DNA from 3 places in the Noviherbaspirillum sp. FW303-A3 genome. Region 3 is predicted to be linked to each of the others. Evidence: predicted binding sites of a transcription regulator. Region 3 holds the regulator's gene; each other region holds the start of a gene.
The links. The regulator HrcA, encoded in region 3, represses chaperone genes, less so after heat shock. The targets are predictions, from matches to a motif close to TTAGCACTCNNNNNNNNNGAGTGCTAA.

Region 1 (10,285 bases), 2.0 Mb from region 3:
CGGGCCCCGACCCGCTGGATATCATGCAAAGCTATCGCGCCAATCCGAAACTCGACGGCGCCCTCACCTTCGGCATGAATGCCATTGTGCTCGAAGGCGAAGGCCAAGTCCTGCGCGTGGGGCAGGACGTCGGTGTCGACCTCGCATTCTGACCCCGGTCAACGCATCCGGGCCTGCGGTTGCAGGCTCGTAGTGCGCCATGTAGTATTTGCCGAACGTTTTTGACTTCGTTCGGGACATCCACCATGTCGCACGATCTGGCGCGGGAAAATCGGCAATTGCGCGATCAGTTGGCGCAACTGATCGCCAATGCCCAGAAAAACCAGCAGATCCTGCAGCGGCATCAACGCCTCGACCTTCAGTTCATCTCCGCCGACAGTTTCCAGGCGCTGATCGACACCCTGTTCACGACCTTCCCCGAAACTGCCGGACTGAACCTTGTGACGCTTGGCCTCCTCGACGGGCAGTACGACATCCGTCGCATCCTGGTCCAGCTCGAAATCAACCTGTCCGAACTGCCGCAACTGCTGTTCCTGCAGGACGAAGCGGAATTCGGCGACCTGGCGGGAAAGCTGTCGAAACCGGTGCTGGGCACGTACAGCGAAGAACTGTTCGGGACGATGTTCCCTGAACCGCTGACGCCTCCGGCCAGCGTCGCCGTAGTCCCGCTATGGCGCCACACCCGCCTCATCGGCACCCTCAACCTAGGCAGCAACGATCCAGGGCGTTTCATGCCGAACATGAGCACGGATTTCATCGAGCACATGGCATGCATTGTCGCCATCTGCGTGGAAAACGTGATCAACAACGAGCGGCTCAAGCACATCGGCCTGACCGACCCGCTTACCGGCGTGAACAACCGCCGCTATATCGAGCGCCGCCTGCTCGAGGAAATCGGCCGCAGCCGCCGGCAGAAGACGCCGCTGTCCTGCATGTATATGGACATCGACCACTTCAAGCAGATCAACGACAAAATCGGCCACCAGGCGGGCGACGAGGTGTTGCGCGGCGTGGCCGGGCGCATCAAGGCGGAACTCCGCCTGAGCGATTCGCTGGGCCGCTTTGGCGGCGAGGAGTTTGTCGTCCTGCTCACGGATACGGAACGCGACGACGCGGTCAATGTCGCCGAACGCATCCGGCAAAGCATCGCGGAACAACCGCTGGTGCTGACGAGCGGGGAAAAGCTGAATGTGACGATCTCGGTCGGGGTCGCCGGATTGCAGCCTGCCTTGGGGGATGAGGCGGTCGAGACAACGTCACAGCACCTGGTGGCGCGTGCCGACCACGCGCTTTACGAAGCAAAGGCACTCGGCCGGAACAGGGTCGTCCCGGCGAACTGACACTCAGGATTGCTGCTTTTCAGCCTGCAGTCGTTCGTACTTGGCCTGCAGCTCTTCCTTGCTCTCGCGCCAGGCGGGATTGAAGGGGATGCAATCGACCGGGCAGACCTGCTGGCACTGCGGCTCGTTGTAGTGGCCGACGCATTCGGTGCACTTGTCGGGATCGATCTCGTAAATCACCGGCCCCATGTAAATCGCGTCGTTCGGGCACTCGGGCTCGCACACGTCGCAATTGATGCATTCGTCCGTAATCATCAAAGCCATAACAACCTCTGACCTGCTTTCTTACTTGCTGCCTGCAGCGATCTTTTCCTTGAGCCAGCGCTCGACGGAAGGGAATACGAATTTGGACACATCGCCGCCCAGCGTGGCGATTTCACGGACGATGGTGCCGGAAATGAACTGGTACTGGTCGGACGGGGTGAGGAACAGGGTTTCGACATCGGGCAGCAGGTAGCGGTTCATGCCGGCCATCTGGAATTCGTACTCGAAGTCGGACACCGCCCGCAGGCCGCGCACAATCACCCTAGCATCGTGTGTGCGCACGAAATCCTTCAGCAGGCCGGAAAAGCTCTCGACCTGGACATTCGGATAATGGCCGAGAACCTCATTGGCGATCGACAGCCGCTCGTCCAGGGAAAAGAAGGGCCGCTTGTTCTTGCTGTCGGCGACACCCACAATCAGCTTGTCGAACAGGCCAGACGCGCGGCGCACCAAATCCTCGTGCCCGCGCGTGAGCGGATCGAACGTTCCTGGGTAAACAGCTGTAACCATCGGGGCTCCCTGCCTAAGAGAAAGTTTCCGGAACGCGCATTATGCCTCAAATTCCCGCGGCGGCATTGCGGTGCAGCAAGTGGTAGAAGACCATGCCGGCCTTGTCGGCGCGGACAACTTCCCAGCCCTTCATCCAATCCGGCGCCGTTTCGCCGTCCAGCGGCACTTCAGCTTCAGCATATACCAAGCCGCCGTCGGTCAATAGCCGTTCACAGACCGGCAGTATTTTTACGAGCCAGTCCTGGTGGTAAGGCGGGTCGAGGAAAATGACCTGGAAGCCTTTTGCCGTGCTGGAAGCAAGACTGGCCGCCGCAGCCAAGGCATCGCCGCGCAGGATGTCGACGTTGTCCGCCTGCAGTTTTTCCTTCGTGGCCTGCAACTGCCTCACGGCGGCGCCGTTGTCCTCCACCATCACCACCCTGGCTGCCCCGCGGCTTGCCGCTTCGAACCCGAGTGCGCCGGTTCCGGCAAACAAGTCGAGGCAGCGCGCCTGCTCCCAGCTACCATCCAGGAGGTGGTTGAGCCAGTTGAACACCGTCTCGCGCACGCGGTCGGGCGTGGGCCGCAATCCTTCGGCGTCGAGTACGGCCAGCGGCGTGCGCTTCCATTGCCCGCCGATGATGCGTACCTGGTGCGGCGGACGTTTTCCCTGCACGGTTTTCCCGGGTCGGTTTCTTTGCATGGTCTTATTTTGCATTGCCAACGATCACGGTGGACATCCGGTCAAGTGCCAGTTTGCGCTGGAAAGCCGCCTTGACTTCGGCGATCGTCACCTTTTCGATCTTCACGGTCCAGGTATCGAGGTAATCAAGCGGCAGGTTGTAGAAGCCGATTGCGGCGATGTTGTCCAGGATCTTGCGGTTGTTGTCGATGCGCAGGGCAAATCCGCCAACCAGGTTATCCTTCGCCGCCTTCAGTTCCTGCGTCGTGGGACCGTCGCGCAGGAAGGCGGCAATGGTATCGCGCACGACCTTGAGCGCCTCGTCGGTTTGCTCCTTTTGCGTCTGCAGGCCAGCCTGGAACGGGCCCGGCTGCGCCATTGGATTGAAATAGCTGTACACGCTGTAGGACAGGCCGCGCTTTTCGCGGACCTCATGCGTCAGGCGCGACACGAAGCCGCCGCCGCCGAGCGTGTAATTGCCGACCAGAAGGGGGAAGTAGTCCGGCTCGCCGCGCACAATGGCAGGCAGGCCCAGCAGGATATGCGCCTGCGTCGCAGGGTGGGGAATGCGCTCCTCGCTCGCAGCCGCCACGTCAACCTTGGGCAGTGCCGGCAGGGGGGCGCCCTGCGGCAAGCGCGAGGTAAGTTGCTGCGCGATCGCATCCGCTTCGGTGCGCGTGATGTCGCCGATCATCGCGATGACCGCCCGGTTGGCGACATAGTGCGCGGCATGGAAGGCAACCAGGTCGTCGCGCGTGATCGACTCTACCGAAGGCACGGTGGGGTACTGCGAATACGGATGCGAACCGTACAGCACGCGCCAGAACGCCTTGCTGGCGATCGACTCGGGCTTGGTTTCGTCTTCCTTGATGGCAGCAATCGTACGGGCCTTGTCGCGTGCGAGGAAGTTCTCGGGAAAGCTCGGATGCGCGAGGATGCGCGCGAGCAGGTGCACGGAAGCATCACGCTCGACCGCGCTGGAGAGCGTGCGCAGGCTGGCCCCTGCACGGTCGCCGCCGGTTCCGCCGCCGCGTTGGGCTGCGATGTCGGCGATGGCGTCGGAAATCTGCGCCTCGGTCATCGCCGGTTCCGGGGTGGGCGTGGTCGACTCGCGCAGGCCGCGAGCAAGCATGGCATTGGTCAGCTCAGCCGTCCCTGCCTTGCCCTGCGGATCGCGGCGCGACCCGGCATCGAACTCGACGCTGATGTCGAGGATGGGAATCGAGTGGTTTTCAACGAACAGGACCTTGGCGCCATTGGCCAGTGTCCAGGACTGGATCTTCAGCGCGGCGCTGGCCGGGCCGGTACTCGCAAATGCGAGCAGGAATGCAAAGAGAATGCGTTTCATCATGTTCCTTCCCGCCATCAGTGCCGCAAGCCCTTGGGCGCAGCGGGTGCTTTTTTCTCGGTGATCGGCAGCGGCACGAGCGTGGCGACTGTCAGTGCGTCATCGCCGAAGTACTTCTTCGCGACGGCCTGCACCTGCTCGGCGGTCACTTCCTTGAGCTTGTCGATGATGCGGTCGATCTTGGTGTGCGAAATGCCCGACATTTCCATCGTGCCGATTTCCATCGCCTGTCCGAAGATGGAGTCGCGCTTGTAGATCTGGCCGGCGATCAGCTGGGCCTTCACGCGCTTGAGTTCCTGCTCCGAAATACCTTCGTTCGCGATGCGCTCGACTTCTGCGCGCAACAGCTTTTCCAGTTGCTCGGTCGAGGTTCCCGTGGCAGGCGTGCCGTCGAGCAGGAACAGCACGGGGCCGCGCGCGATATTCGAATACCCTGCGCCGGCCGAATTGGCAACGCGGTCGGTACGAACGAGTTTTGCATTCAGGCGGGCATTGTCGTAACCGTCGAGGATTGCCGCGAGCACATCGAGCGCATGCGACTCGTCGTCCTTCTCCACGTCGCGCAATGCCGGAACCTTGAACGCGAGGACGACATAGGGATTTTCAGCAGGCGCCTTGACCGTCACGCGGCGAATACCTCGCTGCAGGGGTTCCTCCTGCAACTTCGTGACCGGCACAGACTTGCGCGGAATCTTGCCAAAGTGTTTCTCGGCCAGCGCCAGCACCCTCTTCGCGTCGACATCCCCGGTCACGACCATGACCGCATTATTCGGCGCATACCAGCGGTCGTACCATGTCTTGGCGTCCTGCACGGTCATGCTCAGCAGGTCGCTCATCCAGCCGGCGATCGGGTGGTGATAGGGATGGGCGGTGAAAGCGGTCGCGTTGAGCGCCTCGTACACCAGCGGAATCGGCTGGTCCTCGGTACGCCAGCGGCGTTCCTCCATCACGACACGGATTTCGCGGGAAAACTCTTCCTTGTCGAGGATGAGGTTGGCCATGCGGTCGGCTTCGAGCGCCATGACATTTTCCAGCTTCGACTTTTCGATCTGCTGGAAATAGCCGGTGTAGTCCTTGCTCGTGAAGGCATTCTCGCGACCACCCAGCGCCGCCACGCGCTGGCTGAACTCGCCCGGCTTCAGGGTCTTCGTCCCCTTGAACATCATGTGCTCCAGCGCATGCGCAACGCCGGTGGTGCCATTATGCTCATCCATTGATCCGGCCTTGTACCAGATCATGTGCGCCACCGTCGGCGCGCGATGGTCTTCCTTGACGATGATTTTCATGCCGTTCTTCAACATGAATTCCTGCGCTGCCGCCGCATGCGAGGCCGCCGGCAGGAAGGCCAGCATCCATGCGGACAGCAATAAGGCGATCCGGAATTTCATAATCTCCGCTCTGATAAAATAGAGAACTGGTTTGATGTGGTGGCAATGCAAGATGACGCCACCCGTGAAATGAGGTTCCGATTGTATCTTCTTTCTGCGGCGACGCTTTGCGCGCCCAGGACTGCCCACCTCCCCTGCTCCGATGTTTAGTTTCTTCAAGAAAAAACCGAAAGATACGCCTGCGCCGCCGGCGGAAGCGGCACCAGAAACAGCCACACCGGAAGCCGCTCCCGCGCCGGCCGAAGCACCGGCGCCGCAAAAGTCCTCCTGGCTGAACCTGTTCAAGAAGGAGCAGGCCCCAGCGCCTGAAGTCGCTCCTGAGCCAGTTGAAGCCCCGGCTCCCGCACCTGAGCTCGTTCCCGTTCCCGTTCCCGTTGCCGCGCCTCTTCCCGAGCCGGCTCCTGCTCCGGTCGCGGTCGAAGAGCCCGAGGGCGAAATCGTGCCCGCGGAACCGCCTCCGCCCGAGCAGAAGCGCTCCTGGCTGCAGCGCCTGAAGGCAGGCCTGTCGAAAACTTCCACGAACCTGACCACGCTCTTCATCGGCGCCAAGATCGACGACGACCTCTACGAAGAACTCGAGTCCGCCCTGCTGGTTTCGGACGCCGGCGTGGAAGCGACACAGTTCCTCCTCGACGAGCTCAAGAAGAAGGTCAAGACCGAGAAGCTGACCGAGGCCGAACAGGTCAAGGCCGCGCTACGCACGCTGCTGATCGACATGCTCTCGCCGCTGCAGAAGCCGCTGGTCCTCGGCCGCGAACAGCCGCTGGTCATGATGATCGCCGGCGTCAATGGCGCCGGAAAGACAACAACGATCGGCAAGCTGGCCAAGCATCTGCAGGCGCATCACCAGTCGGTCCTGCTCGCCGCCGGCGATACCTTCCGCGCAGCCGCGCGCGAACAGCTTGCGATCTGGGGCCAGCGCAACAACGTCACGGTGGTCGCCCAGGAATCCGGTGACCCGGCGGCGGTTGCCTTCGACGCGGTCCAATCCGCCAAGGCGCGCAACGTCGACGTAGTAATGGTCGATACCGCAGGCCGCCTGCCGACCCAGCTGCACCTGATGGAAGAGCTGAAGAAGATCAAGCGCGTGATCGGCAAGGGCATGCAGAACGCACCGCATGAAGTCCTGCTCGTCATCGACGGCAATACGGGACAGAACGCGCTGGCGCAAGTGAAGGCATTCGACGACGCCCTGCAACTGACCGGACTGGTCATCACCAAGCTTGACGGCACCGCCAAGGGCGGCGTACTGGCGGCGATCGCCAAGACGCGCCCGGTACCGGTGTACTTCATCGGCGTCGGCGAAACGATCGAAGACTTGCAGCCTTTCAATGCCGAAGAATTCGTCGATGCGCTGCTGAGCTGACATGATCGAGTTCCGGCACGTTTCCAAGCAATACGGGCGCGGCTCTTCCGCGCTGACCGATATCGACCTGACGATCGACAAGGGCGAACTCGTCTTCCTGTCCGGCCCGTCCGGCGCGGGCAAATCGACCCTGCTCAAGATGATCGCGGTGATGGAGCGCCCGACCTCGGGAACCGTGTCGGTCAACGGCCAGGATGTCGGACGCCTGAATGCGTCCGGACTCCCCTACCTGCGCCGCAACCTCGGCCTGATCTTCCAGCAGCAGAGTCTGCTGAATGACCGCAGCGTGCTCGCCAATGTCATGCTTCCCCTGCTAGTCATCGGAACGGCCGGGGGCGACGCGGAGAAACGTGCCCGCGCAGCCCTCGACAAGGTCGGCCTGCTCGACAAGTCGGCATCGGACCCGATGGCGCTGTCCGGCGGCGAGCAGCAGCGCGTATCGATTGCGCGCGCCATCGTCAACCGCCCTCAAATCATTCTCGCAGACGAACCGACCGCCAATCTGGACCGCGGAAGCGCGAAGAAGGTGATGGACGCATTGAAGGCCTTCCACGGCGTCGGCGTGACCTGCATCATCGCCACCCACGACGAAAACATCCTCGCCAGCGCACCACGCGTGGTGTATCTCGAACGCGGGCGCCTCGCCGAGGGGCCGGCAGCGGATTCGCTCCAGGGGGCAGCATGATCACTTGGCTCAGGCAACATGCCCTCGCACTGGCAAGCGCATTCCGGCATCTGCTGCGTTCGCCAGGGAGCTTCTCCCTGAATGTCGTGGTGGTTGCGATTGCGCTGGCGCTGCCGTTCGCGGGGCTGACCCTGCTCGAAAACGTGCGCCCGGTGTCCGAGCAGCTCGCGGTGGAACCGGAAATCAGCATCTTCATGTCCATGGAAACGCCCCGGGAACGGGCAACCGCACTCGGCCCGCAGATTCGCCGCACGGTCCAGGAATCGGGTAACACCGGGAAACTGGAATTCATTCCGCGCGAGCATGCCCTCACCCTGCTGAAGAACAAGACCGGCCTCGACGATGCGATCACGGCCCTCGGCGAAAATCCGCTGCCGGATGGTTACGTGCTGAAGCTATCGGGCGTTCGGGATGCCTCGGACGCCGCCAAGGTCGAAACCCTGGCCGCGCAACTCAAATCCCTTCCCGGTGTCGAATACGTCCAGATCGATTCCGCATGGGTCAAGCGCCTCGCCGCCCTGATGCACGTCCTGCGGCTTGCGCTGCTATTCCTTGCAGCCACCTTGGGGGTCGTCGTGGTCGCCGTGATCTTCAACACCATCCGGCTCCAGGTGATGACCCAGCGCGACGAGATCGAGGTGTGCCGGATGTTCGGCGCGACCGATTCCTATATCTATCGACCGTTTTACTACACCGGTGCCTTGCTGGGGCTCTGCGCAGGGGCTGCAGCCCTCGGGGCGGTGGCGGTTTCGCTCCACCCGCTGAATGATGCAATCACCGATTTTGCCCGGCTGTACGCATCGGAATTCCGGCTGGCACCGCTCGGCATGAGCGCAACGCTTGCAATGCTTGCAATAAGCGCGTGCCTGGGCCTGATCGGTGCACTGCTGTCGGTCCGGCGGCAACTTGCCCGGCTTCCCTAGCATAAAAACCTGTCTTTTCCTGCAACAATTTGATTATTCACAACTTTTTCCCGGGCACCTGCTCTACAGTTGTTTGAATATATGAAAACAACCGACAGAATAGATATTCCCTATCCTGACCGTTGAAAACGGTGATTAGCACTCCTCCCTTGAGAGTGCTAATATACTGACGAAATCGGTAATCCTCCTCGTTTCGGCGGAGGAAACACTGACAAGGCAAGGAGAAACGATGAAAGCAACTTCTGCACAAACCGCATTGGTTCCGATGGGAAGTCATGCCCTGACGCTCGGTTTCCCGGGCAGCCTCGGCAACATCGAAGCGTACATCTCGGCCGTCAACCGCATCCCGATGCTGACGCACGAGGAAGAGACGTCGCTTGCCCGTCGCCTGCGCGAGCAGAACGATCTGGCGGCGGCGCAGAAACTGGTCATGTCGCACCTGCGACTGGTCGTGTCGATCGCACGTGGCTACCTCGGCTACGGTTTGCCCCACGCCGATCTGATCCAGGAAGGCAATATCGGCCTGATGAAGGCTGTGAAACGCTTCGACCCCGACCAGGGCGTACGCCTTGTGTCGTACGCGATGCACTGGATCAAGGCCGAGATCCACGAATACATCCTGAAGAACTGGCGCCTGGTGAAGATTGCCACCACGAAGGCGCAGCGCAAGTTGTTCTTCAACCTGCGCAGCCACAAGGAAAGCCTGGACGCGATGACGCCGGCGCAAGTCGATGATCTTGCCAATGCGCTCAACGTCAAGCGCGAGGAAGTGATCGAGATGGAAACCCGCATGTCGGGCCACGATATCGCCCTCGACGGCCCCAGCGAGGACGAAGACGACAAGTTCGCTCCGATCGCCTACCTGTCCTCCGACACGGCAGAACCGACGAAGGCACTGGAAGCGAAGCAGTTCGACCGCATGCAGTCCGAGGGGCTGGAAGCGGCGCTTGAGAAGCTCGACCCGCGTTCGCGCCGCATCGTGGAAGCACGCTGGCTGTCGAATGACGACGGTTCCGGCGCCACGCTGCACGAACTGGCTGACGAATTCGGCGTTTCCGCCGAGCGCATCCGCCAGATCGAAAGTGCCGCGCTGAAGAAGATGAAAGGCACGCTCGCCGCGTACGTTTGATCAGAGAGCAGGCAACAAAAAAAGGCGCCCGCTGGGCGCCTTTGTCTTTTGCGGCACGCTCCTACGAAAGCAGGAGCTTCAGGTCGTGCGCAATCGGCTCCGTCCCCTGCCCGTGCCGAACAAACAGGCGCAGGCGCCCTTGCGGGTCGAATATGTAGCTGCCTGCGGTGTGATCCATCGTATAGCTTCCAGGCTCCTTGCCTGCCACCTGCTGGTAGAACACCCTGAATTCCTTCGCCATCTTTTCCGTCTGGGCCTTGTCGCCGACGAGACCGAGGAAACGCGGATCGAAGGACGGCACGTACTTGGACAGCAATTCCGGCGTGTCTCGCTCCGGGTCCACCGTCACGAAAAGAACCTGGACCTTGTCCGACAGCGGTCCGAGCTGCTGCATGACGTTCGCCATCTCAGCCATGGTTGTCGGGCAGACGTCCGGGCACTGCGTATAGCCGAAGAACACAACCACCGCCTTGCCCTTGAAATCGGCCAGCGTGCGCATCTTGCCGGTATGGTCCGGCATGGCAAAGTCCTTGGCGTAATCGAGTCCGGTGACGTCCGTGTTCTTGAAGGTGGACTGGGCCGGGGACAGCATCATCTGCGTGCCCTCGCCCTTCTTGTCGCATGCGCCGAGCATGATGCTCGCAGCGACGAGCGCAAGCGCCGCAGCGCGT
Region 2 (10,285 bases), 110 kb from region 3:
AGGCGTGCAGGCATTCATCGACAAGCGCAAACCGGCCTGGTCGAAATAAGACGATCTAAGGAAAGCAAAAAGCCCGCAAGACAATGTCCTGCGGGCTTTTTTGTATGACGGACAGCGCGGAAGGCATCGCTGCCTTCCACAGGTCGGCAATTACATCATGTCCATGCCGCCCATGCCACCCATGCCGCCCATGCCAGCCGGGCCAGCGGCCGGCTTGTCTTCGACCAGCTCGGAGACCGTGCAGTCGGTGGTCAGCATCAGGCCGGCGATCGACGCTGCGTTCTGCAGTGCCGAGCGGGTGACCTTGGCCGGATCCAGAACGCCCATTTCGACCATGTCGCCATAGGTGCCGTTGGCAGCGTTGTAACCGAAGTTACCCTTGCCTTCGATGACCTTGTTCACGACGACGGATGCTTCTTCGCCGGCGTTGGTGACGATCATGCGCAGCGGCTCTTCCATGGCGCGCAGGACGATCTTGATGCCGGCTTCCTGGTCGGCGTTGTCGCCCTTCAGGCTGATGTTGGCGCGAGCGCGCAGCAGGGCCACGCCACCGCCAGGAACGATGCCTTCTTCAACGGCGGCACGGGTTGCGTGCAGCGCGTCTTCGACACGTGCCTTCTTTTCCTTCATTTCGACTTCGGTAGCAGCGCCAACCTTGATCACTGCAACGCCGCCTGCCAGCTTGGCAACGCGCTCTTGCAGCTTTTCACGATCGTAGTCGGAGGTTGCTTCTTCGATCTGGACGCGGATCTGCTTGACGCGTGCTTCGATCGCAGCAGCCTGGCCGGCACCGTCGATCAGCGTGGTGTTTTCCTTGCCGATTTCGACGCGCTTGGCTTGGCCGAGGTCGTTCAGGGTTGCCTTTTCCAGGGTCAGGCCGACTTCTTCCGCGATCACTTGACCGCCGGTCAGGATCGCGATGTCTTCCAGCATGGCCTTGCGACGGTCGCCGAAGCCCGGAGCCTTGACGGCGCAGGTCTTCAGGATGCCGCGGATGTTGTTCACAACCAGGGTTGCCAGTGCTTCGCCTTCGATGTCTTCGGCGATGATCAGCAGCGGACGGCCAGCCTTGGCGACTTGTTCCAGGACCGGCAGCAGGTCACGGATGTTCGAAATCTTCTTGTCGAACAGCAGGACGAACGGGTTTTCCAGGATGGCGACTTGCTTTTCCGGGTTGTTGATGAAGTACGGGGACAGGTAGCCGCGGTCGAACTGCATGCCTTCGACGATGTCGAGTTCGTCGTTCAGGGACTTGCCGTCTTCAACGGTGATCACGCCTTCCTTGCCGACCTTTTCCATGGCTTCAGCGATGCGGTCGCCGATGGATGCGTCGGAGTTTGCGGAGATCGAACCGACCTGGGCGATTTCCTTGGAAGTCGTGCAGGGCTTGGCGATCTTCTTCAGTTCTTCGACGGTTGCAGCGACAGCCTTGTCGATGCCGCGCTTCAGGTCCATCGGGTTCATGCCGGCGGCAACGTACTTCATGCCTTCGCGGACGATGGCTTGTGCCAGCACGGTTGCAGTGGTGGTGCCGTCGCCGGCGTTGTCGGAGGTCTTGGATGCGACTTCCTTCACCATCTGCGCGCCCATGTTCATGAGCTTGTCTTTCAGTTCGATTTCCTTGGCAACGGAAACGCCGTCCTTGGTGACGGTCGGGGCGCCGAAGGAGCGCTCCAGAACAACGTTGCGGCCTTTCGGGCCCAGGGTGACCTTGACTGCGTTGGCGAGAATGTTGACGCCTTCAACCATCTTGTGACGGGCGGCATCGCCGAAAACTACGTCTTTAGCTGCCATATTCGTTACTCCTTAATTATTGAGTGGGGTTCTGTATTGCTTTGGCGTCGAATTACTTCTGGACGATCGCCATGATGTCTTCTTCGCGCATGACGAGCACTTCCTCGCCTTCGACCTTGACGGTCTGGCCGGAGTACTTGCCGAACAGCACGACGTCGCCGACTTTCACGTCCAGCGCGCGGACCTTGCCGTCTTCCAGGATCTTGCCGTTGCCGACGGCCAGGACTTTGCCCTGATCCGGCTTTTCAGCGGCTGCATCCGGGAGAACGATGCCGGACGCAGTCTTGGTTTCCTGGTCGAGGCGCTTGACGATGACGCGATCGTGCAATGGACGAAGGTTCATACAAACTCCTTAATAATCAATAAGTTATAGTTGTTTGCGGCGTGTGCCGCAGGTGGAAGATCGTGTAGCCAGGAGGAAGTTGTTAGCACTCTCCCCTAACGAGTGCTAAGTATATGGGCGAGGTTTTGCTTTTTCAAGAGTAGAAGATGCTGGAAAAGCATATGCATATGACTACGGAGGGGCGACGGCATTGTTTCTTTTGCAATTTCAAAAGGAAAAAAGCCCCGCGAAACGGGGCTTTAGGAGGAATGCTGTCCTATCAGGTCAGTGCCACATTGACTTCAATGTTGCCGCGGGTGGCGTTGGAGTACGGGCAGACTTCATGCGCCTTGTTGACGAGGGCTTGCGCGGTACCGCGCTCCAGGCCTGGCAGTGTGACACGGAGGTCGGCGGCGAGGCCGAAACCGCCGTTGCCGTTGGGGCCGATGCCGACTTCCGCGGTGACCGCTGCATCGGCGGGCAGGGCGATTTTGGCGTGCATCGACACGAACTTCAGCGCCGACAGGAAGCAGGCGGAATAGCCGGCTGCAAACAGTTGTTCCGGATTGGTGCCTTCGCCGCCGGCGCCGCCCAGCTCGCGAGGGGTGCTCAGCTTGGCGTCGAGCTTGTTGTCGCTGGAAACAGCGCGGCCGTCACGGCCGCCGGTGGCGGTTGCTTGTGCTTTGTACAGGATCTGCATGTGGTTCTCCTTGAAAGGGTAATCGCTTGAACGGGTGATGTCGGGATTAAATATAGCACTCAATTAGATTGCGTGCAATTTAATTGCCGATTTTGGAGCAAGGCCTCCAATTTTGCTTGCTACACGCCGTTGGACTTGGCGAGGTCGTCGCGAATCGCGGAGAGTTGGGTGCGCAGGTTCTGCAGCACTTCATGCGATTGTCCGCTGGCGCAGAGGACATCGTGCGGGATGCACTGCGCCTTCTTCTTCAGGGCGCGGCCTTCCTTGGTCAGGGTGATGCGCACCTGGCGTTCGTCGGCTTCATCGCGGGTGCGCTGGATCAGGGAGGACGCTTCCAGCCGCTTCAGCAAGGGAGTGAGCGTGCCGGAATCGAGGAACAGCTTCTCGCCGATGCTCTTGACCAGCACGTCGTCCTGCTGCCACAGCACCAGCATGACCAGGTATTGCGGATAGGTAAGGCCGAGCTTGTCGAGGAAAGGCTTGTAGGTCTTGGTCATTGCCAGCGAGGCGGAATAGAGCGCAAAGCAGAACTGGTTTTCCAGCGCAAGCGGATCGAAGGACTGTGCGGCTTCGGGAGAGAGTACGGATTTCGGCATGGCTGTGGCGTTGGCGTGGGATAATCGAATTCGATTGTGCGTGACCTGATATTGCCATCGTATGCGAATTCGGAAGAGAGTCCAAGCTGCCTTCGTTCTGTTTGCCGCCGCTGTTGCCGCGCAGGCGCAGGAATTGCCGCCTACGGTCCTGGAGGCCCTGCAGCGCGCGCAGATTCCGGTGACGTCCGTCGGCGTGCATGTGCAGGAATTGGCAACCGGGACAGTCTCGCTGGCGATGAACGACACGCTGGCCTTCAATCCGGCCTCGACCATGAAGCTGGTCACCAGCAACGCGGCACTGGATATCCTCGGACCGACCTTCAGCTGGAAAACGCAGGCGTTCATCGACGGCGTGCAGAACGGGGATGTCCTCCACGGCGACCTGATCATCAAGGGCAGCGGCGACCCGAAACTGGTGCTTGAGAATTTCTGGATGTTCCTGCGCAGGATACGGTCGCGCGGCATACGCGAAATCCGAGGCAACGTGATCCTCGACCGCGCCATCTTCGAGGACATGCCCTATGACGCGGCACAATTCGACGGCGATCCGCTGAAACCCTACAACGTCGGACCGGACGCCTTGCTGCTGAACTACAAGTCGATCAGCTTCCGCTTTGTGCCGGACTCGGCCAGGGGTACCGTGCAGGTGACTGCCGATCCGCCGCTGGCAGCCTATCCCCTGTACGCACCCCAGTTGTCCAATGGCGATTGCGGCGACTGGCGCGTGAAACTCAATGCGGCCATCGACAGCAACAGCGCGCGCTTCAACGGCATCTATCCGGCCAGTTGCGGCGAGCGTACCTGGCATGTCCATCCCTACCTGATGTCGCACACGAAGTACTTCGATCTCGCATTCCGGCGCTTCTGGGCGGACCTCGACGGGACGCTGAAGGGTGAAACGCGCGGCGGACTCCTGCCCCCCACGGCGCGCCTCGTTGCCGAATGGGACTCCGCGTCGCTGTCCGAGGTGATCCGGGACATCAACAAGTTCAGCAACAATGTGATGGCGCGCCAGGTGCTGCTGACGCTGGCGGCGCAGACGACAGGGATACAGGCCAACACCGAACGGGGCGCCACCGTGGTCCATGCCTGGCTGGCCGCGAAGGGCATCGCCGCGCCGGAGCTCAGCATCGAGAATGGTTCCGGTCTGTCGCGCACCGAGCGTATTGCGCCGGCGACCCTTGGCAAGATGCTGGCAACGACATTCCGTTCGCCTGTCATGCCGGAATTCATCGCCTCGCTGCCCCTTGTCGGCTATGACGGGACGATGCGCAATCGGCTGACAACCCAGACGGTGGCCGGCAAGGCGCATATCAAGACGGGATTGCTGAATGAAGTCCGGGCGATTGCAGGTTACGTGCTGGCGGCGTCGGGCAGGCGTTACGCGGTGGTGTGCATGATCAACCACCCCAACGCCCTGCGCGGCAACGAAGCGCAGGACGCGCTCCTGCAGTGGATCTACGAGCGCGGCTGATGCAAGGTCAGAGCATGACCGGACGGTTGACCAGCTGGTTGCGTGTGGAGCCGTCGTCCGGGTAGTGCTCCTGCAGCAGCGCGTTCAGCTGGGCCAGCGCCGCAAGTGTGCTGTTGTGATAATCGCCGCGGGCAAATCCTTGCGTCATCGTGCGGCAGATTGCCTGCCAGTCCTGCGCGGCGACCGTACGCCCGATGCCGCGGTCGGCGACGATCTCGACCTGATGGTCGGCCAGGTTGATGTAGACCAGCACGCCGCAGTTTTCTTCCGTGTCCCACACGCCGTAGTGCGCAAACAGCTCGCGCGCCCGCTCACGCGGCGACTGGCCGCCCAGCACCGCCGGGGCCGCCAGTGACGGCTCGACAATCACGCGTATTTCCGCGCGATGCCGCTTTTCGCCATCGGCAATGGCGTCTTCGATCGCCTTGAGGGTTTCTTCCGGAAAGGCGCGCCGGCCGAACCCGGTGGTCGTGGTGAGATGCTTGAAGAAGCGAGACAAAGTGTTCATTACCAGTTCCCCGATGCGCCGCCGCCGTCGCCACTGCCGCCGCCGCCCGAAAATCCGCCTCCGCCTCCTCCGCCGCCGACGCCCCCACCACCAAAGCTGCCGAATCCGCCGCTGCCATAGCCGCCGCCAAGGATCACGCCGGGAACGGAGCGCCCCCAGCCGTGCCTGTGACGCGCATAGCGGCGGGACTGGGCGCGCGACAGCATCATGAACAGGATCATGAAGACGAAGAACAGGATGAGGGAGTAGTCGAATTCCTCTTCTTCTACCTCAACCGCGGCCGGACTGCCTTCCGGCGCCGGGAATTTTTCCTTGTCCAGCAAACTTGTGATGGCGGAGACGCCGGCGGCCAGCCCGCCGTAATAATCGTTCTGCCGGAAATGCGGCGCAATCACATCCTGCAGGATGCGCTTGGACTGCGCATCGGTCAGCGAGCCCTGCACGCCGCGCCCGGCCTCGATGCGCAAGCGGCGCAGGGCGGGTGGATTGTTCTTCGCGACGATGAGCAGCACGCCGTCGTCGGTGCCCTTGCGGCCCAGTTTCCAGGTGTCGAAGACGCGGATGCTGTACTGCTCGATCGCTTCCGGTTCCGTCTTGCTGATCAGGAGGATGGCGACCTGGCTGCCGGTGCGTGTCTCGTATTCCTTCAGCACGTTCTCCAGCGCGTCGCGCTGGTTCTCCGTCAGCATGCCGACCTTGTCCGTCACCCGCTTCTGCAGTGGAGGAACGGGCACGAACTCCTGCGCATGCGCCGAAGCCAGCATCATCGCCAGCAGCAGGGCGAGGAGAGGGCGGAAGATCGTCATGGCGACTATGTGCCTACTTGCCGAAGTTGACGGCCGGTGCGTTCGAGATGGCCTTCTCGTTGTCCACGGTGAAGGAAGGCTTGACCTCGTAGTTGAACATCATGGCCGTGAGGTTGGTCGGGAAGCTGCGCGCCAGCACGTTGTATTCGCGCACTGACTGGATGTAACGCTGGCGGGCGACGGTGATGCGGTTTTCCGTGCCTTCGAGCTGCGATTGCAGGTCGCGGAAGCTGGTATCCGCTTTCAATTGCGGATAGTTCTCGGAGACAGCCATCAGGCGCGACAGGGCGCTGGAAAGTTCGCCCTGCACCTGTTGGAACTTCTTGAACGCTTCCGGGTTGTTCAGTACTTCGGGCGTGATCTGGAAACTCGTCGCCGCGGCGCGCGCGCGCGTGACCGACTCCAGCGTCTCCCTTTCGTGCGATGCGTAGCCCTTGACGGTGTTGACCAGGTTGGGGATCAGATCGGCGCGGCGCTGGTACTGGTTGACGACTTCGCCCCAGGCAGCCTTCACCTGCTCATCCTTGTCCTGGAAATCGTTGTAGCCGCAGGCGCTCAGCGTCGAGGCGAGGAATGCGACGGTCAACCATTTCATCCATGTCTTCATGACGATGTCCTTTTCTTGTTTGTCCGTACGGAAAATCCAGCTTGTCAATTATGTATGGTCTTTCAACGCGGTTTCAACAGCACTGTGCTCATTGCCGCCAGGATCAGGCCCATGGCCGCGTAATCCTGCCAGTGCGGGGTTTCGCCCAGCAGCCACGCGCCGGAGAAGACGCCGAGCACCGGGATCATCATCACCGACAGGCTGGAGGCGATCGGGGGCAGCGTGCGTGCCAGCTGGAACCAGACGACATGCGCAAAGCCGAAGATGATCACGGCGTTGTAGACAATTGTCGCCGTCGTTCCTGCGTCCGGAAGATGCCAGGCGGACCGCTCCAGCAAAAAGGAAGCGACGGCCATCACGGCGGTCGTGAGCGCGAGCATCCAGAAGGTCAGCGAAATCGTCGGCATCGGGAGCGCGCTGCGTTTCATTACTACCGTACCGTATCCCCAGCCCGCAGCGGCGATGAGCGCAAATACCGTGCCGAGCGGATTGCCGGCGAGGGCGGCGAATTCGCTCGACAGCAGGAGCAGAGCCCCCGCCAGCGCGCAGCCAATACCGACCCAGGCAGAACGTGAAGGGCGTTCGCCAAAGAATGCAAGGCCGCAGAGCACCGCCCATACCGGCATCGTATAACCAAGGATGGCGGCACGTCCGGACGAAAGCATTTTGACGCCGAGAATCATGAATACGTGCCAGATCAGCATGTTCGGTACAGCCAGCCGCATGATCTGCGTAAGCTTGCCCTGCGGGATCGCGAGCGGCGCACCCTGGACCCGCGCAGCGAGCCAGAGCACGGGAAGACCGCCGATCATGCTCACGGTACGGAAGGTCAGCGGCGGGAAATCCTGCACGCCGAACTTCATGATCGGCCAGTTGATGCCCCAGCACAGGGTCAGCAGGACGAGAAGGATCCAGTCCTTGCGGGAAAGGGAAGTCATGCCGAAACGATAGCATGGCGCGTTACAATGCGCTTTGTGCCAACTGTTCTCCCCCAAGGGTTACCGTGACCTTCATCGACAAACTTTCCGCCGCGTGGACGGCCAACAATTCCCTGCTGTGCGTCGGCCTCGATCCGGACGTGGCGAAGTTCCCCGCGCATCTCAAGCAGCAACCGGACGCCATTTATGTCTTCTGCAAGGCGATCATCGACGCAACGGCGGACACCGCCTGCGCCTTCAAGCCCCAGATTGCGTATTTCGCGGCGTTGCGTGCAGAAGACCAGCTGGAAGCGATCTGCGATTACCTGCGCAAGACTTATCCGCAGATTCCCATCGTGCTCGATGCCAAGCGCGGCGACATCGGTGCCACCGCCGAGCAATATGCGCGCGAAGCGTATGAGCGTTACGGCGCGGACGCCGTGACGGTCAACCCGTACATGGGCTTCGATTCCGTGGCACCGTATCTCGAATGGAAAGACCGTGGCGTGATCGTCCTGTGCCGCACGTCCAATCCCGGCGGCTCCGACCTGCAATTCCTGACTGCCGATGGCAAACCCGTCTACCAGCATGTCGCGCAACTGGTTGCGGACAAGTGGAACACCAACGGCCAGTGCGGCCTGGTGGTCGGCGCGACCTTCCCGAACGAGCTGGCGCAGGTGCGCCATATCGTCGGCGACATGCCGCTCCTGGTGCCGGGCGTCGGCGCGCAGGGCGGGGATGTGGAGGCGACGGTGAAGGCCGGCAGGACGGTGGCCGGCACCGGCATGATGATCAATTCCTCGCGCGCGATCCTGTACGCGAAGGCCGATGAACAGGCGGGCGAGGATTTTGCGAAGGCAGCGCGCCGCGTCGCCATCGAGACGCGCGACGCCATCAACGCCTTCCGGAAGTAATCCTCAGGCCGGGCCTCACGCAAAGAACGCGAGCATTTCTTCCAGCAGCAGGTCCGGCACCTGCTCGGGGATGAAATGCCCGCCCGGCACCGCCTTCCCCGTCACCGGCAGCTCGCATTTCACCTGCCAGTCTTCCAGCGGCTTGAACAGCCGTCCCACCACGCCATGCTCGCCCCATAGCACATGGACCGGGCATGCGATCCGGTTGGTCTCATGGTCGCGGTCATGTTCAAGGTCGATGCTGGCCGCGGCGCGATAGTCTTCGCACGCGGCATGGATCGCATCCGGGCGGCAGAAGCAGCGGCGGTACTCGGCCATCGTCGCGTCGTCGATGAATTTCTCGCCGTTGGACCCCCAGTTGGCGAGCGAGGCTTCGAGCAGAAAGGCGCCGCTGTTGCCGATCAGCGTTTCCGGAACCGGGGCCGGCTGGATCATGAAGAACCAGTGGTAATAGAGCGTCGCAAAGGTTTTGTCGGTCGCCTCGTACATGGTGCGCGTCGGACAGATATCCAGGATCATCAGTTTCCTGACCGCCGCCTTGTGGTCGAGCGCAAGCCGGTGCGACACGCGGCCGCCGCGGTCGTGGCCGCACAGGTAAAACGATTCATGTCCGAGGGCCCGCATCAGTTCGACCATGTCCTGCGCCATCACCCGCTTGGAATAATTGCTGTGGTCGGGCAGTCCCGGCGGACGGGAAGAGTCGCCATAGCCGCGCAGGTCGGGCATGACCAGGGTGTATTTCCGCGCCAGCGCGTCCGCCACCTTGTGCCAGATCACATGCGTCTGCGGAAAACCGTGCAGCAGGAGCATCGGCGGGCCGTCGCCGCCGTGACGGAAATTGATGGTGACGCCGTTGACCTGCAACTGCTGTTGTTTGAAGTTCTCAAGCATCATGCGTTCTCCAGGTGGCGCAGGAGTCCCTGCAGGGAATGGATGACCGTCTGTTCGCGCACCGTTCGGCGGTCGCCGGCAAATACCAGCCGCTCGGTGACCGTCCTGCCGTTGCAGGTCCAGCCGAAACACACGGTGCCGACCGGCTTGCCCGGCACCGCGCCGCCCGGTCCGGCGATGCCGGTGGTGGAGACGCTGACCTGCGCGTTGCTGTTGGCAAGGGCGCCTTCGGCCATGGCGGCGGCGACTTCCTCGCTCACTGCGCCGTACTGGTCAATGATCGCGGCAGGAACGTTCAGGAGACGGGTTTTCGATGCGTTGGAGTAGGTGACAAAACCGCAGTCGAACCACTCGGACGAACCGGCGATCTCGGTGATGGCGTGCGCGATTCCTCCGCCAGTGCATGACTCGGCGGTCGCAAGAAGAAGGCCTTTGGCCTTGAGTGCCATTCCTGTCCGGGTTGCCAGATCGATGATACTGTCCATGTGTGCTTCCAGTCTCGTTGCGCCGCGTGGGAGGGATTACTTTACCACCGGGGCGAGAAGCGTTCGCGGCACGCTTCGCGTGTGATATTTCTCAACGAAATCATGGTCGGCCTGGCGCAGAATGACTTCCAGCATGGCTTGCGGTGCGACGCAGGCCTTTTGCGAGGAGTGAGAGTTCGAGCTTGCGCGGCCAACCCGGCCGCGCTTTTTTTACAGCGAACGCCAGGCCGCGAACAGCAGCAGGGTATAGAAGGCCGCGACCAGGTCATCG
Region 3 (10,285 bases):
GTTCTTCGACTTCGACATCGTGCCGACGCCGTCGTACGAAACAGCCGAGCCGTCGCTCTTGAGCTTGGCGCCGACGATGCGGCCGCTTTCGTCATGGATGTTCTCGACTTCATGCGGCCAGAAATACTCGATCGCGCCCTGCGGCGTGCGGCGGGAATAAATATGGTTCAGCACCATGCCCTGCGTGAGCAGGTTGGTGAAGGGTTCGTCGACCTTGACCAGGCCGAGGTCGCGCATGACCTTGGTCCAGAAGCGCGCATACAGCAGGTGCAGGATCGCATGTTCGATGCCGCCGATGTACTGGTCCATCGGCATCCAGTAATTGGCGCCGCCGGCGACCATCTGCTCGTCGTTCTTCGGGTCGCAATAGCGCATGAAGTACCAGGACGAATCGACGAAGGTATCCATCGTGTCGGTTTCGCGGCGCGCGGGCTTGCCGCACTTCGGGCAATCGCAACGCAGGAAATCTTCGCGCTTGTTGAGCGGATTGCCGGAACCGTCCGGCACGCAGTCCTGCGGCAGCACGACCGGCAGGTCTTTTTCCGGAACCGGGACAGAACCGCAGCTGTCGCAGTGAATGATCGGGATCGGTGTGCCCCAGTAACGCTGGCGGCTGATGCCCCAGTCGCGCAGGCGCCAGGTGGTTTTCTTTTCGCCATTGCCCTTGGTGGCCAGGTCGGCGGCGATCTTGTCCACGGCGGCCTTGTAGTTCAGGCCGTCGTAGGCGCCGGAATTGACGGTCACGCCGCGCTGCTTGTCGCCGTACCATTCCTGCCATGCATCGGTGGAGTAGGTCTCGCCTTCGACGGCAATGACCTGCTCGATCGGCAGGTTGTATTTCTTGGCGAACGCAAAGTCGCGCTCGTCGTGCGCTGGCACGCCCATCACGGCGCCATCGCCGTAAGTCATCAGCACGTAGTTGCCGACCCAAACCTCGACCTGCTTGCCGGTCAACGGATGGGTGACGAACAGGCCGGTGGGCAGGCCTTCCTTTTCCTTGAGCGCCAGCTCGGCTTCGGTCGTGCCGCCACGCTTGCACTCCTCGATGAAGGCGGCGAGCTTCGGATTCGATGCTGCTGCGTGCGTGGCCAGCGGATGCTCCGGCGCGACCGCGCAGAAGGTTACGCCCATGATGGTGTCGGCGCGCGTGGTGAACACGAACAGCTTGCCGTCCTGAATCAGGTTGCCCTGTGCATCGCGGATCTCGTGCGGGAAGGCGAAACGTACGCCTTCGCTCTTGCCGATCCAGTTTTCCTGCATGATGCGCACACGCTCCGGCCAGCCGGGCAGCTTGTTGACGACGTGGTCGAGCAGTTCTTCCGCGTAGTCGGTGATCTTGAGGTAGTAGCCGGGAATCTCGCGCTTTTCCACCAGCGCGCCGGTACGCCAGCCGCGGCCGTCGATGACCTGCTCGTTGGCCAGCACGGTCTGGTCGACCGGGTCCCAGTTGACGACCTGGGTCTTGCGGTAGGCGATGCCTTTTTCCAGCATCTTCAGGAACAGCCACTGGTTCCACTTGTAGTAGCTCGGGTCGCAGGTCGCCACTTCGCGCGACCAGTCGATCGCCAGGCCCATCGCCTGCATCTGCTTCTTCATGTAGGCGATGTTGTCGTACGTCCACTTCGCCGGCGGCACGCCATTCTTCAGCGCGGCGTTCTCGGCAGGCAGGCCGAACGCGTCCCAGCCCATCGGCATCAGCACGTTGTAGCCGTTCATGCGCAGGAAGCGCGACAGCATGTCGTTGATCGTGTAATTGCGGACGTGGCCCATGTGCAGCTTCCCGGACGGGTAGGGCAGCATGGAGCAGGCGTAGAATTTTTTCTTTTCCTTGCCGTTGCGGTCCTTGGCGTGCTCGACGGTCTTGTACGCGTCGATGGCATTCCAGTGAGCGTGCGCCGCTTTTTCGACGTCGCCGGGAAGATATTTTTCTTGCATGGCGGATGAGGCTGGTGATGGTGGATGTAAACCAGCCATTATACCGCCCGGGAGGGGGTGTTGCGCCGCAGCGGCGGGGGAATTTCGGCGCAGATTCAGCGCAGCAGCAGGCGCAGGGGCGGTTTCTGGCCGCTCTCGATGCAGCGTTCGTTCACTTCGTCGCTGCATTCCTCGAGCGCTTCGAGGATTTCCGGCGCATTCCTGCGCAGAGTTTCTGCATGCAGGACCTCGATGCACAGCATTTCATCGGGGTTGAGCGCAAATTTCGTCATGCCGTCGTCATCGCGCAAGCCTCCCATGCAATCGATCCACGCATCCATGTTGCGACCGTAGAAATCGGGAAAGCCGAAGACGGCCTGGCATTCGGCGTGGAAGGTCTTCCAGTCCGTGATGCGGCGGCCGTCGAGCGATACGTCGGGCATGGCCTTATTTTTCCTTGGCGTCGGTGACGAAACCCAGCTTGTTCATGCCGTTGGTCTGGGCCGCCGACATGACGCGCGCAATGACCTCGTACCGCGTGGATTTGTCGGCGCGCAGCTGTAGTTCGGGCTGGGGATTCTTTTGCGATTCCTGCGCGAGCTTCGGTCCCAGGTCCTTCTCTTCGACCGGTTCGTTGTTCCAGAAGATCCGGCCTTCGCTGTTGATCGACAGCGTGATCGTTTCCGGCTTTTGCGGCGAGGCCGCGGCGGGGGCGTTTGGCAGGTCGAGCTTGATGGAGTGGGTGAACAGCGGCGCGGTGATGATGAAGATCACGAGCAGCACCAGCATCACGTCGACCATGGGCGTGACATTGATGTCCGACATCGGCGCCTGCTTCTGGTTGTCGTTGAATCCACCGAAAGCCATGGTGTGTCTCCTTATTTGCCGACGCGGGCGCCGGTGGTCAGGAAGGCGTGCAGGTCGTGCGCGAATGCGTCGAGTTCCGCCAGCGTGACACGATTGACGCGGGTAAATGCGTTGTAGGCGAGCACCGCAGGAATGGCGACGACGAGGCCGAGCGCGGTCATGATCAGCGCCTCGCCTACCGGGCCGGCGACCTTGTCGATCTGTACCGTACCGGTGGTGGAGACTGCGACCAGCGCATGGTAAATGCCCCACACGGTGCCGAACAGTCCGACGAAGGGCGCGGTCGATCCGACCGAGGCCAGCAGGGTGAGGCCGTTTTCCAGCCGCGACGATACTCGGTTGATTTCCTGGCGCAGGGTGCGCGTGATCAGTTCGCTCGGGTCGATGCTCGCATTCAATGAACCGGCCTGCGCGGTCACGTTGGCGGCTTCCGCGCTCTGGATTGCGAGCGGCGCATACACGTTCTCGCTGTCGGCATTCTTGACCACGGCGATGGCGTCAGTCAGTGTCGGCGCTTTCCAGAACCCTTCCAGAGCGCCGGCGCTGCGGCGGATGCGCCAGGAGCTCCATGTCTTCGAAAAGATGTAGTACCAGCTGACGACCGACATCAGCAGCAGCAGATAGGCGACCGAATGCGTGACGGCGTCGCCCTGGGCCCAATAATGCGCAAATCCGAGTGACTGGTTCATGTTGTGTAAAAAAGATTAATTGTTCTGAAGTTTAAACGGAATGGGCACCTGATACCACTCGGCCACCGGTTTGCCGTCGACGGTGGCCGGCTTGAAGCGCCAGCCCAGCACCGTCTTCCGGGCGGATTCGTCGAGGAGGGAATGGCCGCTCGACGTCTTGATCTCTACCGCGCCTGCCGTTCCCTCTGCTGTGACCAGCACGCGCAGGACGACCGTGCCTTCATCGCCGTTGCTGAGCGAAATGCGCGGGTAGGGCGGGGTACGATTGGTCGCTGCATAGCTCGCCTCGGACGCGCTGGTCCGTACTGGTGCAGATGGTGCGGGCGGCGCCGGCGGGGCGGCAGACGCAGGTGCTGGCGGTCCTGCAACAGGAGCGGGCTTTGTGTCCTGCGGAGCTGTCTGCGACGGGGCGGGCGACGGCGCAGCGACGTTCGGGGCGGGCCTGGGTTCGGCTGCCGGTTTGGGAGCGGGGCGCTCTTTTTTCACTGGCGCCGGCGTCGGAGCCGGCGGTTGCGGTGTAGGCAGTACAACCGGGGCTGGCGGAGGTTCTGGCGGGAGAAGCTGGACCTTCAGCGGTTCGCTGCGGGTATCCGGCTCCGGATCGGCATTCAGTCCGGCCACCACTGCCGCAATCAGCAAAGCATGCAGCAGGATGGTTGCGGCAATCGGCGCGGGTTTCGGCATGGGCGTGGCCTGCGCCTCGTTCCTTTACTTCAGGCCGAGGACGTCCTGCATGTCGTACAAGCCCGTCTTCTTGTCGGCGAGGAAGCGCGCCGCGCGGACACTGCCCTGGGCGTAGCTGAAGCGGCTGGAAGACTTGTGGCTGATCTCGATGCGTTCGCCGATGCCGGCAAACAGTACCGTATGGTCGCCAACGATGTCGCCGCCCCGGATGGTCGCAAAGCCGATCGACGATGGATCGCGCTCGCCCGTCACACCCTCACGGGCATACACTGCCACATCGTCCAGGTCGCGGCCGAGTGCGGAGGCGATGACTTCGCCCATCTTGAGCGCGGTGCCCGAGGGGGCGTCCACCTTGTGGCGGTGGTGCGCTTCGACGATTTCGATGTCGTAGCCGTGGGAAAAACTCTTCGCCGCCATTTCCAGCAGCTTGAGCGTCACATTGACGCCGACGCTCATGTTCGGGGCGAACACGACTGCGGTTTTCTGCGCGGCTGCCGCAATGGCGGCCTTGCCTGCTTCATCGAAACCGGTTGTGCCGATGATGACCTTGATTCCGTGCTGCGCGCAGTATTCGAGGTGCTTGAGCGTGCCTTCCGGACGCGTGAAGTCGATCAGGAATTCGGCGTTGGCCAGGCCTTTCGTCAGGTCGGACTCGATCGCCACGCCTGCCGGTTTGCCCAGGAAAGCCGCGGCGTCGGTGCCGATGGCTGGCGATTGCGGCACGTCGAGCGCGCCGACCAGTGCGGCATCGTCGGCGTTCTGGATAGTCTCGATCAGCATGCGGCCCATGCGGCCGGATGCGCCTGCAACAGCGATTTTCAGTTGGCTCATGTGATGCTCTTACTTGCCGGCGGTGCCGGCGATGAATGCGAGATATTCTTGTTCGGTCGGCAAAGTGTCGCCGTCGATGTTGACCAGGCGGTTGTCCTTGAAGAAGACCGATACGCGGCTGGCGATGACTTCGCCGCTGCTCTTCTTCAGGCGGAACACGTAATCCCAGCGGTCGGCATGGAACATGTCGGTCAGCAGCGGCGTGCCGAGGACGAAACGCACCTGCTCGCGCGTCACGCCTTCGCTGCGCTGCATGCCTTCCTTGAGTTGCGCGACCATTTCACGGGATACGAAATTGCCCTGCTGAATATCGATGCGATAAGGCGTGAGAAATCCCAGGAAGCGCTGGATGCCGGTCGGTTTTGACGTCGTCAATGCGCCCGGTGCGGATTGTCCGGCGGCCGGAGTGCTGGCGGCAGCCGGTTCGTCGATCAGGGGATTCTTGCTCGCGCAACCGGAAAGGACGGCGGCGAGGCAGAATGCGGCCGCAAGGGTTGAACGATCAGCACTGAAGGGCGACATTCGCATAAATGGTTCTCAATTCGTTGAGCAATCTGGCCAAAACGCTATATGATAAAGCAGATATACGGAAACCGACCAACAACATGACCAACACGCCTAATGATCTGAAAGCCAGCGGCCTGAAGGCGACGCTGCCGCGGCTGAAGATCCTCGAGATTTTTCAGACGAGCACGGTTCGCCATTTGAGCGCGGAGGATGTGTACAAGATTCTCCTGGCCGAAAACATGGATGTCGGTTTGGCAACGGTTTACCGCGTGCTCACGCAGTTCGAACAGGCCGGCCTGCTGCACCGGAACCATTTCGAAACCGGCAAGGCTGTGTTCGAACTGAACGTGGGATCGCATCACGATCATCTTGTCTGCCTCGACTGCGGCAGGGTGGAGGAGTTTTTCGATGAAGAGATCGAGAAACGGCAGCAGAAGATTGCGAAAGAGCGCGGGTTCGATATTTCCGAACACGCGCTGGCCCTGTATGGCCACTGCACCAAGTCCGATTGTCCCCATCGGTCCCGATAATCAGCTGGCAGCTTTCCTGAAATACTTGCATTTCCCGCCTGCGCCATCGGTTGCATGTCCACCAGTGGGACAATCCACCGACTGCGGCAGGCCGGCTTTTCCCCCCTGATGACTGCGAATTCCGAAACCAGAACCTATCCTCGCAAGGTCTTGCGTGCCCAGGCACGCGTTGCCCTTTTCGGCATGCCGGCCTTGCGGGCCAAGACCGTCGACGTGTCCCTTGGCGGCCTGTGCCTTATCGTGCCCGAGCAACTTCCGCCGGGGAAGATTTGCAACGTCGGATTCGAAGCGCCTTTGAACGGGCAGATGGTCCGCGTCTTTGCAGTCGCCAAGGTGGTCTACAGCATCCTGGCCGGAACGGATGGATTTCGTACTGGACTGCAATTTACCGAACTGGATGCGGCCAACAATAAGCTGCTGGCCGAAGTAATGATTTAGCGCGGATCGAGCCGGCTGCGGGCGTCAGTTATGACTGAGCGCGTTGGACAGCAGCTTGGCGGTGATGTCGACGATCGGGATGACGCGTTCGTAGGCCATGCGCGTCGGGCCAATGACTCCCAGCGTCCCCACGATCTTGCCATTGACTTCATAGGGGGCGGTGACGATGCTCATTTCTTCCATCGGCACGAGCTGGGATTCGCCGCCGATGAAGATCTGCACGCCCGTTGCCTTGCTCGATACGTCGAGCAGCTGCATCAGGCTGGTCTTGTGCTCGAACAGGTCGAACAGCTTGCGCAATGAATTCATGTTCGACGCCAGGTCGGTGACGCTGAGGAGATTGCGCTCGCCGGAAATGACGACGTCTTCCTCGCTTTCGGCCATCGCATCGCTGCCGGCCTCGACGGCGGCCTGCATCAGGCGCGTCATGTCGTCGCGCAACTGGCGCAATTCATTCTGCAGGCGGGTGCGCACCTCGTCGAAGCCCAGCCCCGCATAGTGCTGGTTGATGTAGTTCGCTGCCTGCACGAGTTGCGATGGCGTGTAGTCGACATCGGTCAGCAGCAGGCGGTTCTGCACGTCGCCATTCGGGGTGACGATCACGAGCAGGATGCGTTTCTCGGACAGCCGCATGAACTCGATCTGCTGGAAGACCGATTCATGGCGTGGCGTCATGACCACGCCGGCAAACTGCGACAGGGAGGACAGCATCTGGGCCGCGTTGGAAATGATCTTTTGCGGCGAGGCGGTCTGCAGGCGGGGCTGCAGTTTCGATTCCACGGTCGTTTCGTCGATCGGTTGCACGGTCAGCAGGGTGTCGACAAACATCCGGTAGCCGCGCGGCGTCGGTATCCGGCCTGCCGAGGTGTGCGGGCTGCACACATAGCCGAGCTCTTCCAGGTCGGCCATGATGTTGCGGATGGTCGCCGGAGACAGGTCGAGGCCGGAGATCCTGGAAAGGGCGCGCGAACCTACGGGCTGGCCGTCGGCGATATAACGTTCGACCAGGGCCTTGAGTAATGTTTGTGCGCGGGAATCGAGTTGCATACGATTATTCTACCGAGCCATGACAGTGGGTGCCAGAATATGTTGCCCGAAGGCGTCACCTGATATCGGCTGTTATCAAGGGTTTATTGCACATCCAGCCATCTCTCCAGTTCATACAGGTTGCCAAACACGGCATCCGGGCGGACCTGTTCGGGCAGCAACCGGTCCGGCCCGAGTTCCAGCCGGTTGATCCAGGCGGCGCGCAGACCTGCTTTCTGCGCCCCTTCCACATCCAGCAGCGGGTCGTCGCCGACATACAGTGCTTCGTCCGGAGTGACGCCAAGCGCCGTGCATGCTGCATGGAAAATCGCTGCGTCCGGTTTTGCAAACCCGATATGGTGAGCAGCCACCGAGACCTGGAAAAAGTGAGCCATCCCGATGGCGCGCAGATCGGCCACGCCATTCGAAACGGACCCGAGGATGATGCGCCCCTGCAGCCTCTCCAGAGCCGGCCGGACGTCGTCGAAGGGTGTCACTTCGTTTCGCGCTGTCGAAAACACATCCATTGCCTCATCCACCAGCCGCACGTCCAGCCCGGTCTCGGCAAACGCCTCGAACAGCACGGCCCGGCGCAACAGGCGCAGGTCCAGCTGGTATACCGGATCGGTCGCCATCAATTGCTGGCGCCGTTCGCGCATGCTCTCGATGGTGACGCGCTGCGCGACCGGCGGAGCGTGCAGCTTCAGCCACTCGTAGAGCAGCTTTTCCGCGCGCTTGATAACCGGCACGATCGGCCACAACGTGTCGTCCAGGTCGAACAATACGGCTCTTATGCTTGACATATGGGATCGGGTTCCTGCGTTTCAATGCCTGTAACAGACCGTCAAATTATGGTCTAATCTGCTGCATGTTGCCTTTCAAGCCATTCGACCGCGCGGTCGCCTTCCAGACAGTTGCCATCGTCGGCAAATACATGGCCGCCGGTATTGAGCAGTCATTGTCTGATATTGCCGGATTTCTCGCTCAATCCGGGCACAAGGTCGTGCTCGAAGCCGAGACGGCGCAGAACGTGTCGCTTCCCGGCGTGCCGACCATGACACCCGCCGAAATCGGCACCCATGCCGACGTCGCCATTGTCGTCGGCGGTGACGGTACGATGCTCGGCATTGCGCGCCAGCTCGCGCCATACAACGTTCCTCTGATCGGCATCAACCAGGGGCGCCTTGGTTTCATGACCGACATTTCGCAGGAAGGCATGATCCAGGTACTGGCCGACATGCTTTCCGGAAAACTGGAATCCGAGCAGCGTACCTTGCTGGAAGGATCGGTCATCCGCGACGGCCAGCCGATCTTTCACGCGCTGGCATTCAATGACGTGGTGGTGGCGCGCGGCTCGACCACTGGCATGGCCGAACTGAAGGTCGAGGTCGATGGCCACTTCATGTACAACCAGCGCTCCGACGGCCTGATCATTTCCACGCCGACCGGGTCCACCGCTTATGCCTTGTCCGCGGGCGGCCCGCTGCTGCATCCGAGCCTGTCGGGCATGGTGCTCGTGCCGATCGCACCGCATGCGCTTTCCAACCGGCCCATCGTAATCCCCGATTCCTGCACCGTCGTCGTGGAAATCATGGGCGGGCGCGACATCAGCGTCAATTTCGACATGCAATCGCTGGCCAGTTTGCAACACCACGACCGCATTTTCATCCGCCGTTCCGCACACACCATTACCTTCCTGCATCCGCAAGGCTGGAGCTACTACGATACCCTGCGGGAAAAGCTGCACTGGCACGAGTATCCCTCCGTGGCGGGGAAGTTAAAATAACAGGCTGTTTTTGCCCGAAAAGCCATTTCCGACATGCTTCGCACACTTTCCATCCGCGATTTCGTGATCGTTGATTCGATCGAACTCGAGTTTGCTCCAGGATTCACTGTCTTCACCGGCGAAACCGGTGCCGGCAAGTCGATCCTGATCGACGCGCTGGCGCTCGCGCTCGGCGGCCGCGGCGACGCCAGCGTCGTGCGCGAAGGCGCGGCGAAAGCCGATATCACCGCCGAATTCAGCACGCACGACGAAGTGGAGTCATGGCTGGCGGAGCAGGAATTCAGCAATGACGAAGGCAGCGTGCTCCTGCGGCGCGTGATCGACAATGCCGGCCGCTCGAAGGCTTTCATCAATGGCATCACCGCAACGGCCGCGCAGTTGCGCGAGCTGGGCGAAATGCTGGTCGATATCCATGGCCAGCATGCGCACCAGTCGCTGTTGAAGGTGGATGCGCAACGCGTCCTGCTCGACACTCAGGCCGGCTTGCTCGACGACGCCAAAGCCGTGGCCGCTGCCCACAAGGCATGGCGTGCGCTGGCACGACAACGCGAAGAATTCGAAACCAACGCCAGGAATGTCTTGCTGGAGCGCGAGCGCCTCGAATGGCAGGTCGGTGAACTGGAAAAGCTCGCGGTCAAGCCGGGTGAGTGGGCCGAGATCAGCAACGAGCACAGCAGGCTCGCCCACGCTGCCAGCCTGCTCGAAGGCGCGCAGGAAGCCTTGACCGTCATTTCCGAATCCGACACCAGCCCGATCCTGTCCCAGTTGTCCGCGCTGACGCTGAAGCTGGGCAAGCTGTCCGATGTCGATGCCGCGCTGAAACCGGTCGTCGACGCGCTGGAGCCCGCCCGCATTCAGTTGCAGGAAGCGGTGTATGCGCTGAACGATTACCTTGGCCGCGTCGAGCTCGATCCCGGCCGCCTGCAGGAAGTGGAGGCGCGCCTGGATGCGATCCATTCCACCGCGCGCAAATTCCGTGTCGCGCCGGAGGAACTGCCGCAGGAATATGAAAC

Region 1: rpoH (RNA polymerase sigma factor RpoH) is a predicted target of HrcA. The motif match lies at 8,621-8,647, and genes of this name have one in related genera.
Region 2: groES (co-chaperone GroES) is a predicted target of HrcA. The motif match lies at 2,220-2,246, and genes of this name have one in related genera.

The regions. Positions count from the first base shown of each region.
Region 1 covers NZ_JBYTAZ010000001.1:1,925,910-1,936,194, forward strand. The annotation lists gene AC3WOY_RS09380 (MOSC domain-containing protein) at 1-152, shown strand, start outside; gene AC3WOY_RS09385 (GGDEF domain-containing protein) at 246-1,340, shown strand; gene AC3WOY_RS09390 (YfhL family 4Fe-4S dicluster ferredoxin) at 1,344-1,604, opposite strand; gene coaD (pantetheine-phosphate adenylyltransferase) at 1,626-2,114, opposite strand; gene rsmD (16S rRNA (guanine(966)-N(2))-methyltransferase RsmD) at 2,161-2,811, opposite strand; gene AC3WOY_RS09405 (M16 family metallopeptidase) at 2,801-4,123, opposite strand; gene AC3WOY_RS09410 (M16 family metallopeptidase) at 4,141-5,511, opposite strand; gene ftsY (signal recognition particle-docking protein FtsY) at 5,654-6,877, shown strand; gene AC3WOY_RS09420 (cell division ATP-binding protein FtsE) at 6,879-7,562, shown strand; gene ftsX (permease-like cell division protein FtsX) at 7,559-8,485, shown strand; gene rpoH (RNA polymerase sigma factor RpoH) at 8,715-9,614, shown strand; gene AC3WOY_RS09435 (SCO family protein) at 9,676-10,285, opposite strand, start outside.
Region 2 covers NZ_JBYTAZ010000001.1:4,009,352-4,019,636, forward strand. The annotation lists gene AC3WOY_RS19295 (enoyl-CoA hydratase) at 1-49, shown strand, start outside; gene groL (chaperonin GroEL) at 151-1,794, opposite strand; gene groES (co-chaperone GroES) at 1,847-2,137, opposite strand; gene AC3WOY_RS19310 (organic hydroperoxide resistance protein) at 2,397-2,816, opposite strand; gene AC3WOY_RS19315 (MarR family winged helix-turn-helix transcriptional regulator) at 2,936-3,412, opposite strand; gene dacB (D-alanyl-D-alanine carboxypeptidase/D-alanyl-D-alanine endopeptidase) at 3,546-4,886, shown strand; gene AC3WOY_RS19325 (TPM domain-containing protein) at 4,894-5,394, opposite strand; gene AC3WOY_RS19330 (TPM domain-containing protein) at 5,394-6,200, opposite strand; gene AC3WOY_RS19335 (LemA family protein) at 6,214-6,807, opposite strand; gene AC3WOY_RS19340 (DMT family transporter) at 6,870-7,745, opposite strand; gene pyrF (orotidine-5'-phosphate decarboxylase) at 7,811-8,638, shown strand; gene AC3WOY_RS19350 (alpha/beta fold hydrolase) at 8,654-9,529, opposite strand; gene AC3WOY_RS19355 (CinA family protein) at 9,529-10,014, opposite strand; gene AC3WOY_RS19360 (phosphatidylglycerophosphatase A family protein) at 10,225-10,285, opposite strand, start outside.
Region 3 covers NZ_JBYTAZ010000001.1:3,901,692-3,911,976, forward strand. The annotation lists gene leuS (leucine--tRNA ligase) at 1-1,935, opposite strand, end outside; gene AC3WOY_RS18745 (barstar family protein) at 2,031-2,357, opposite strand; gene AC3WOY_RS18750 (ExbD/TolR family protein) at 2,362-2,781, opposite strand; gene AC3WOY_RS18755 (MotA/TolQ/ExbB proton channel family protein) at 2,793-3,470, opposite strand; gene AC3WOY_RS18760 (energy transducer TonB) at 3,486-4,154, opposite strand; gene dapB (4-hydroxy-tetrahydrodipicolinate reductase) at 4,179-4,985, opposite strand; gene AC3WOY_RS18770 (outer membrane protein assembly factor BamE) at 4,995-5,513, opposite strand; gene fur (ferric iron uptake transcriptional regulator) at 5,591-6,022, shown strand; gene AC3WOY_RS18780 (PilZ domain-containing protein) at 6,131-6,460, shown strand; gene hrcA (heat-inducible transcriptional repressor HrcA) at 6,485-7,507, opposite strand; gene AC3WOY_RS18790 (HAD family hydrolase) at 7,591-8,289, opposite strand; gene AC3WOY_RS18795 (NAD kinase) at 8,355-9,272, shown strand; gene recN (DNA repair protein RecN) at 9,306-10,285, shown strand, end outside.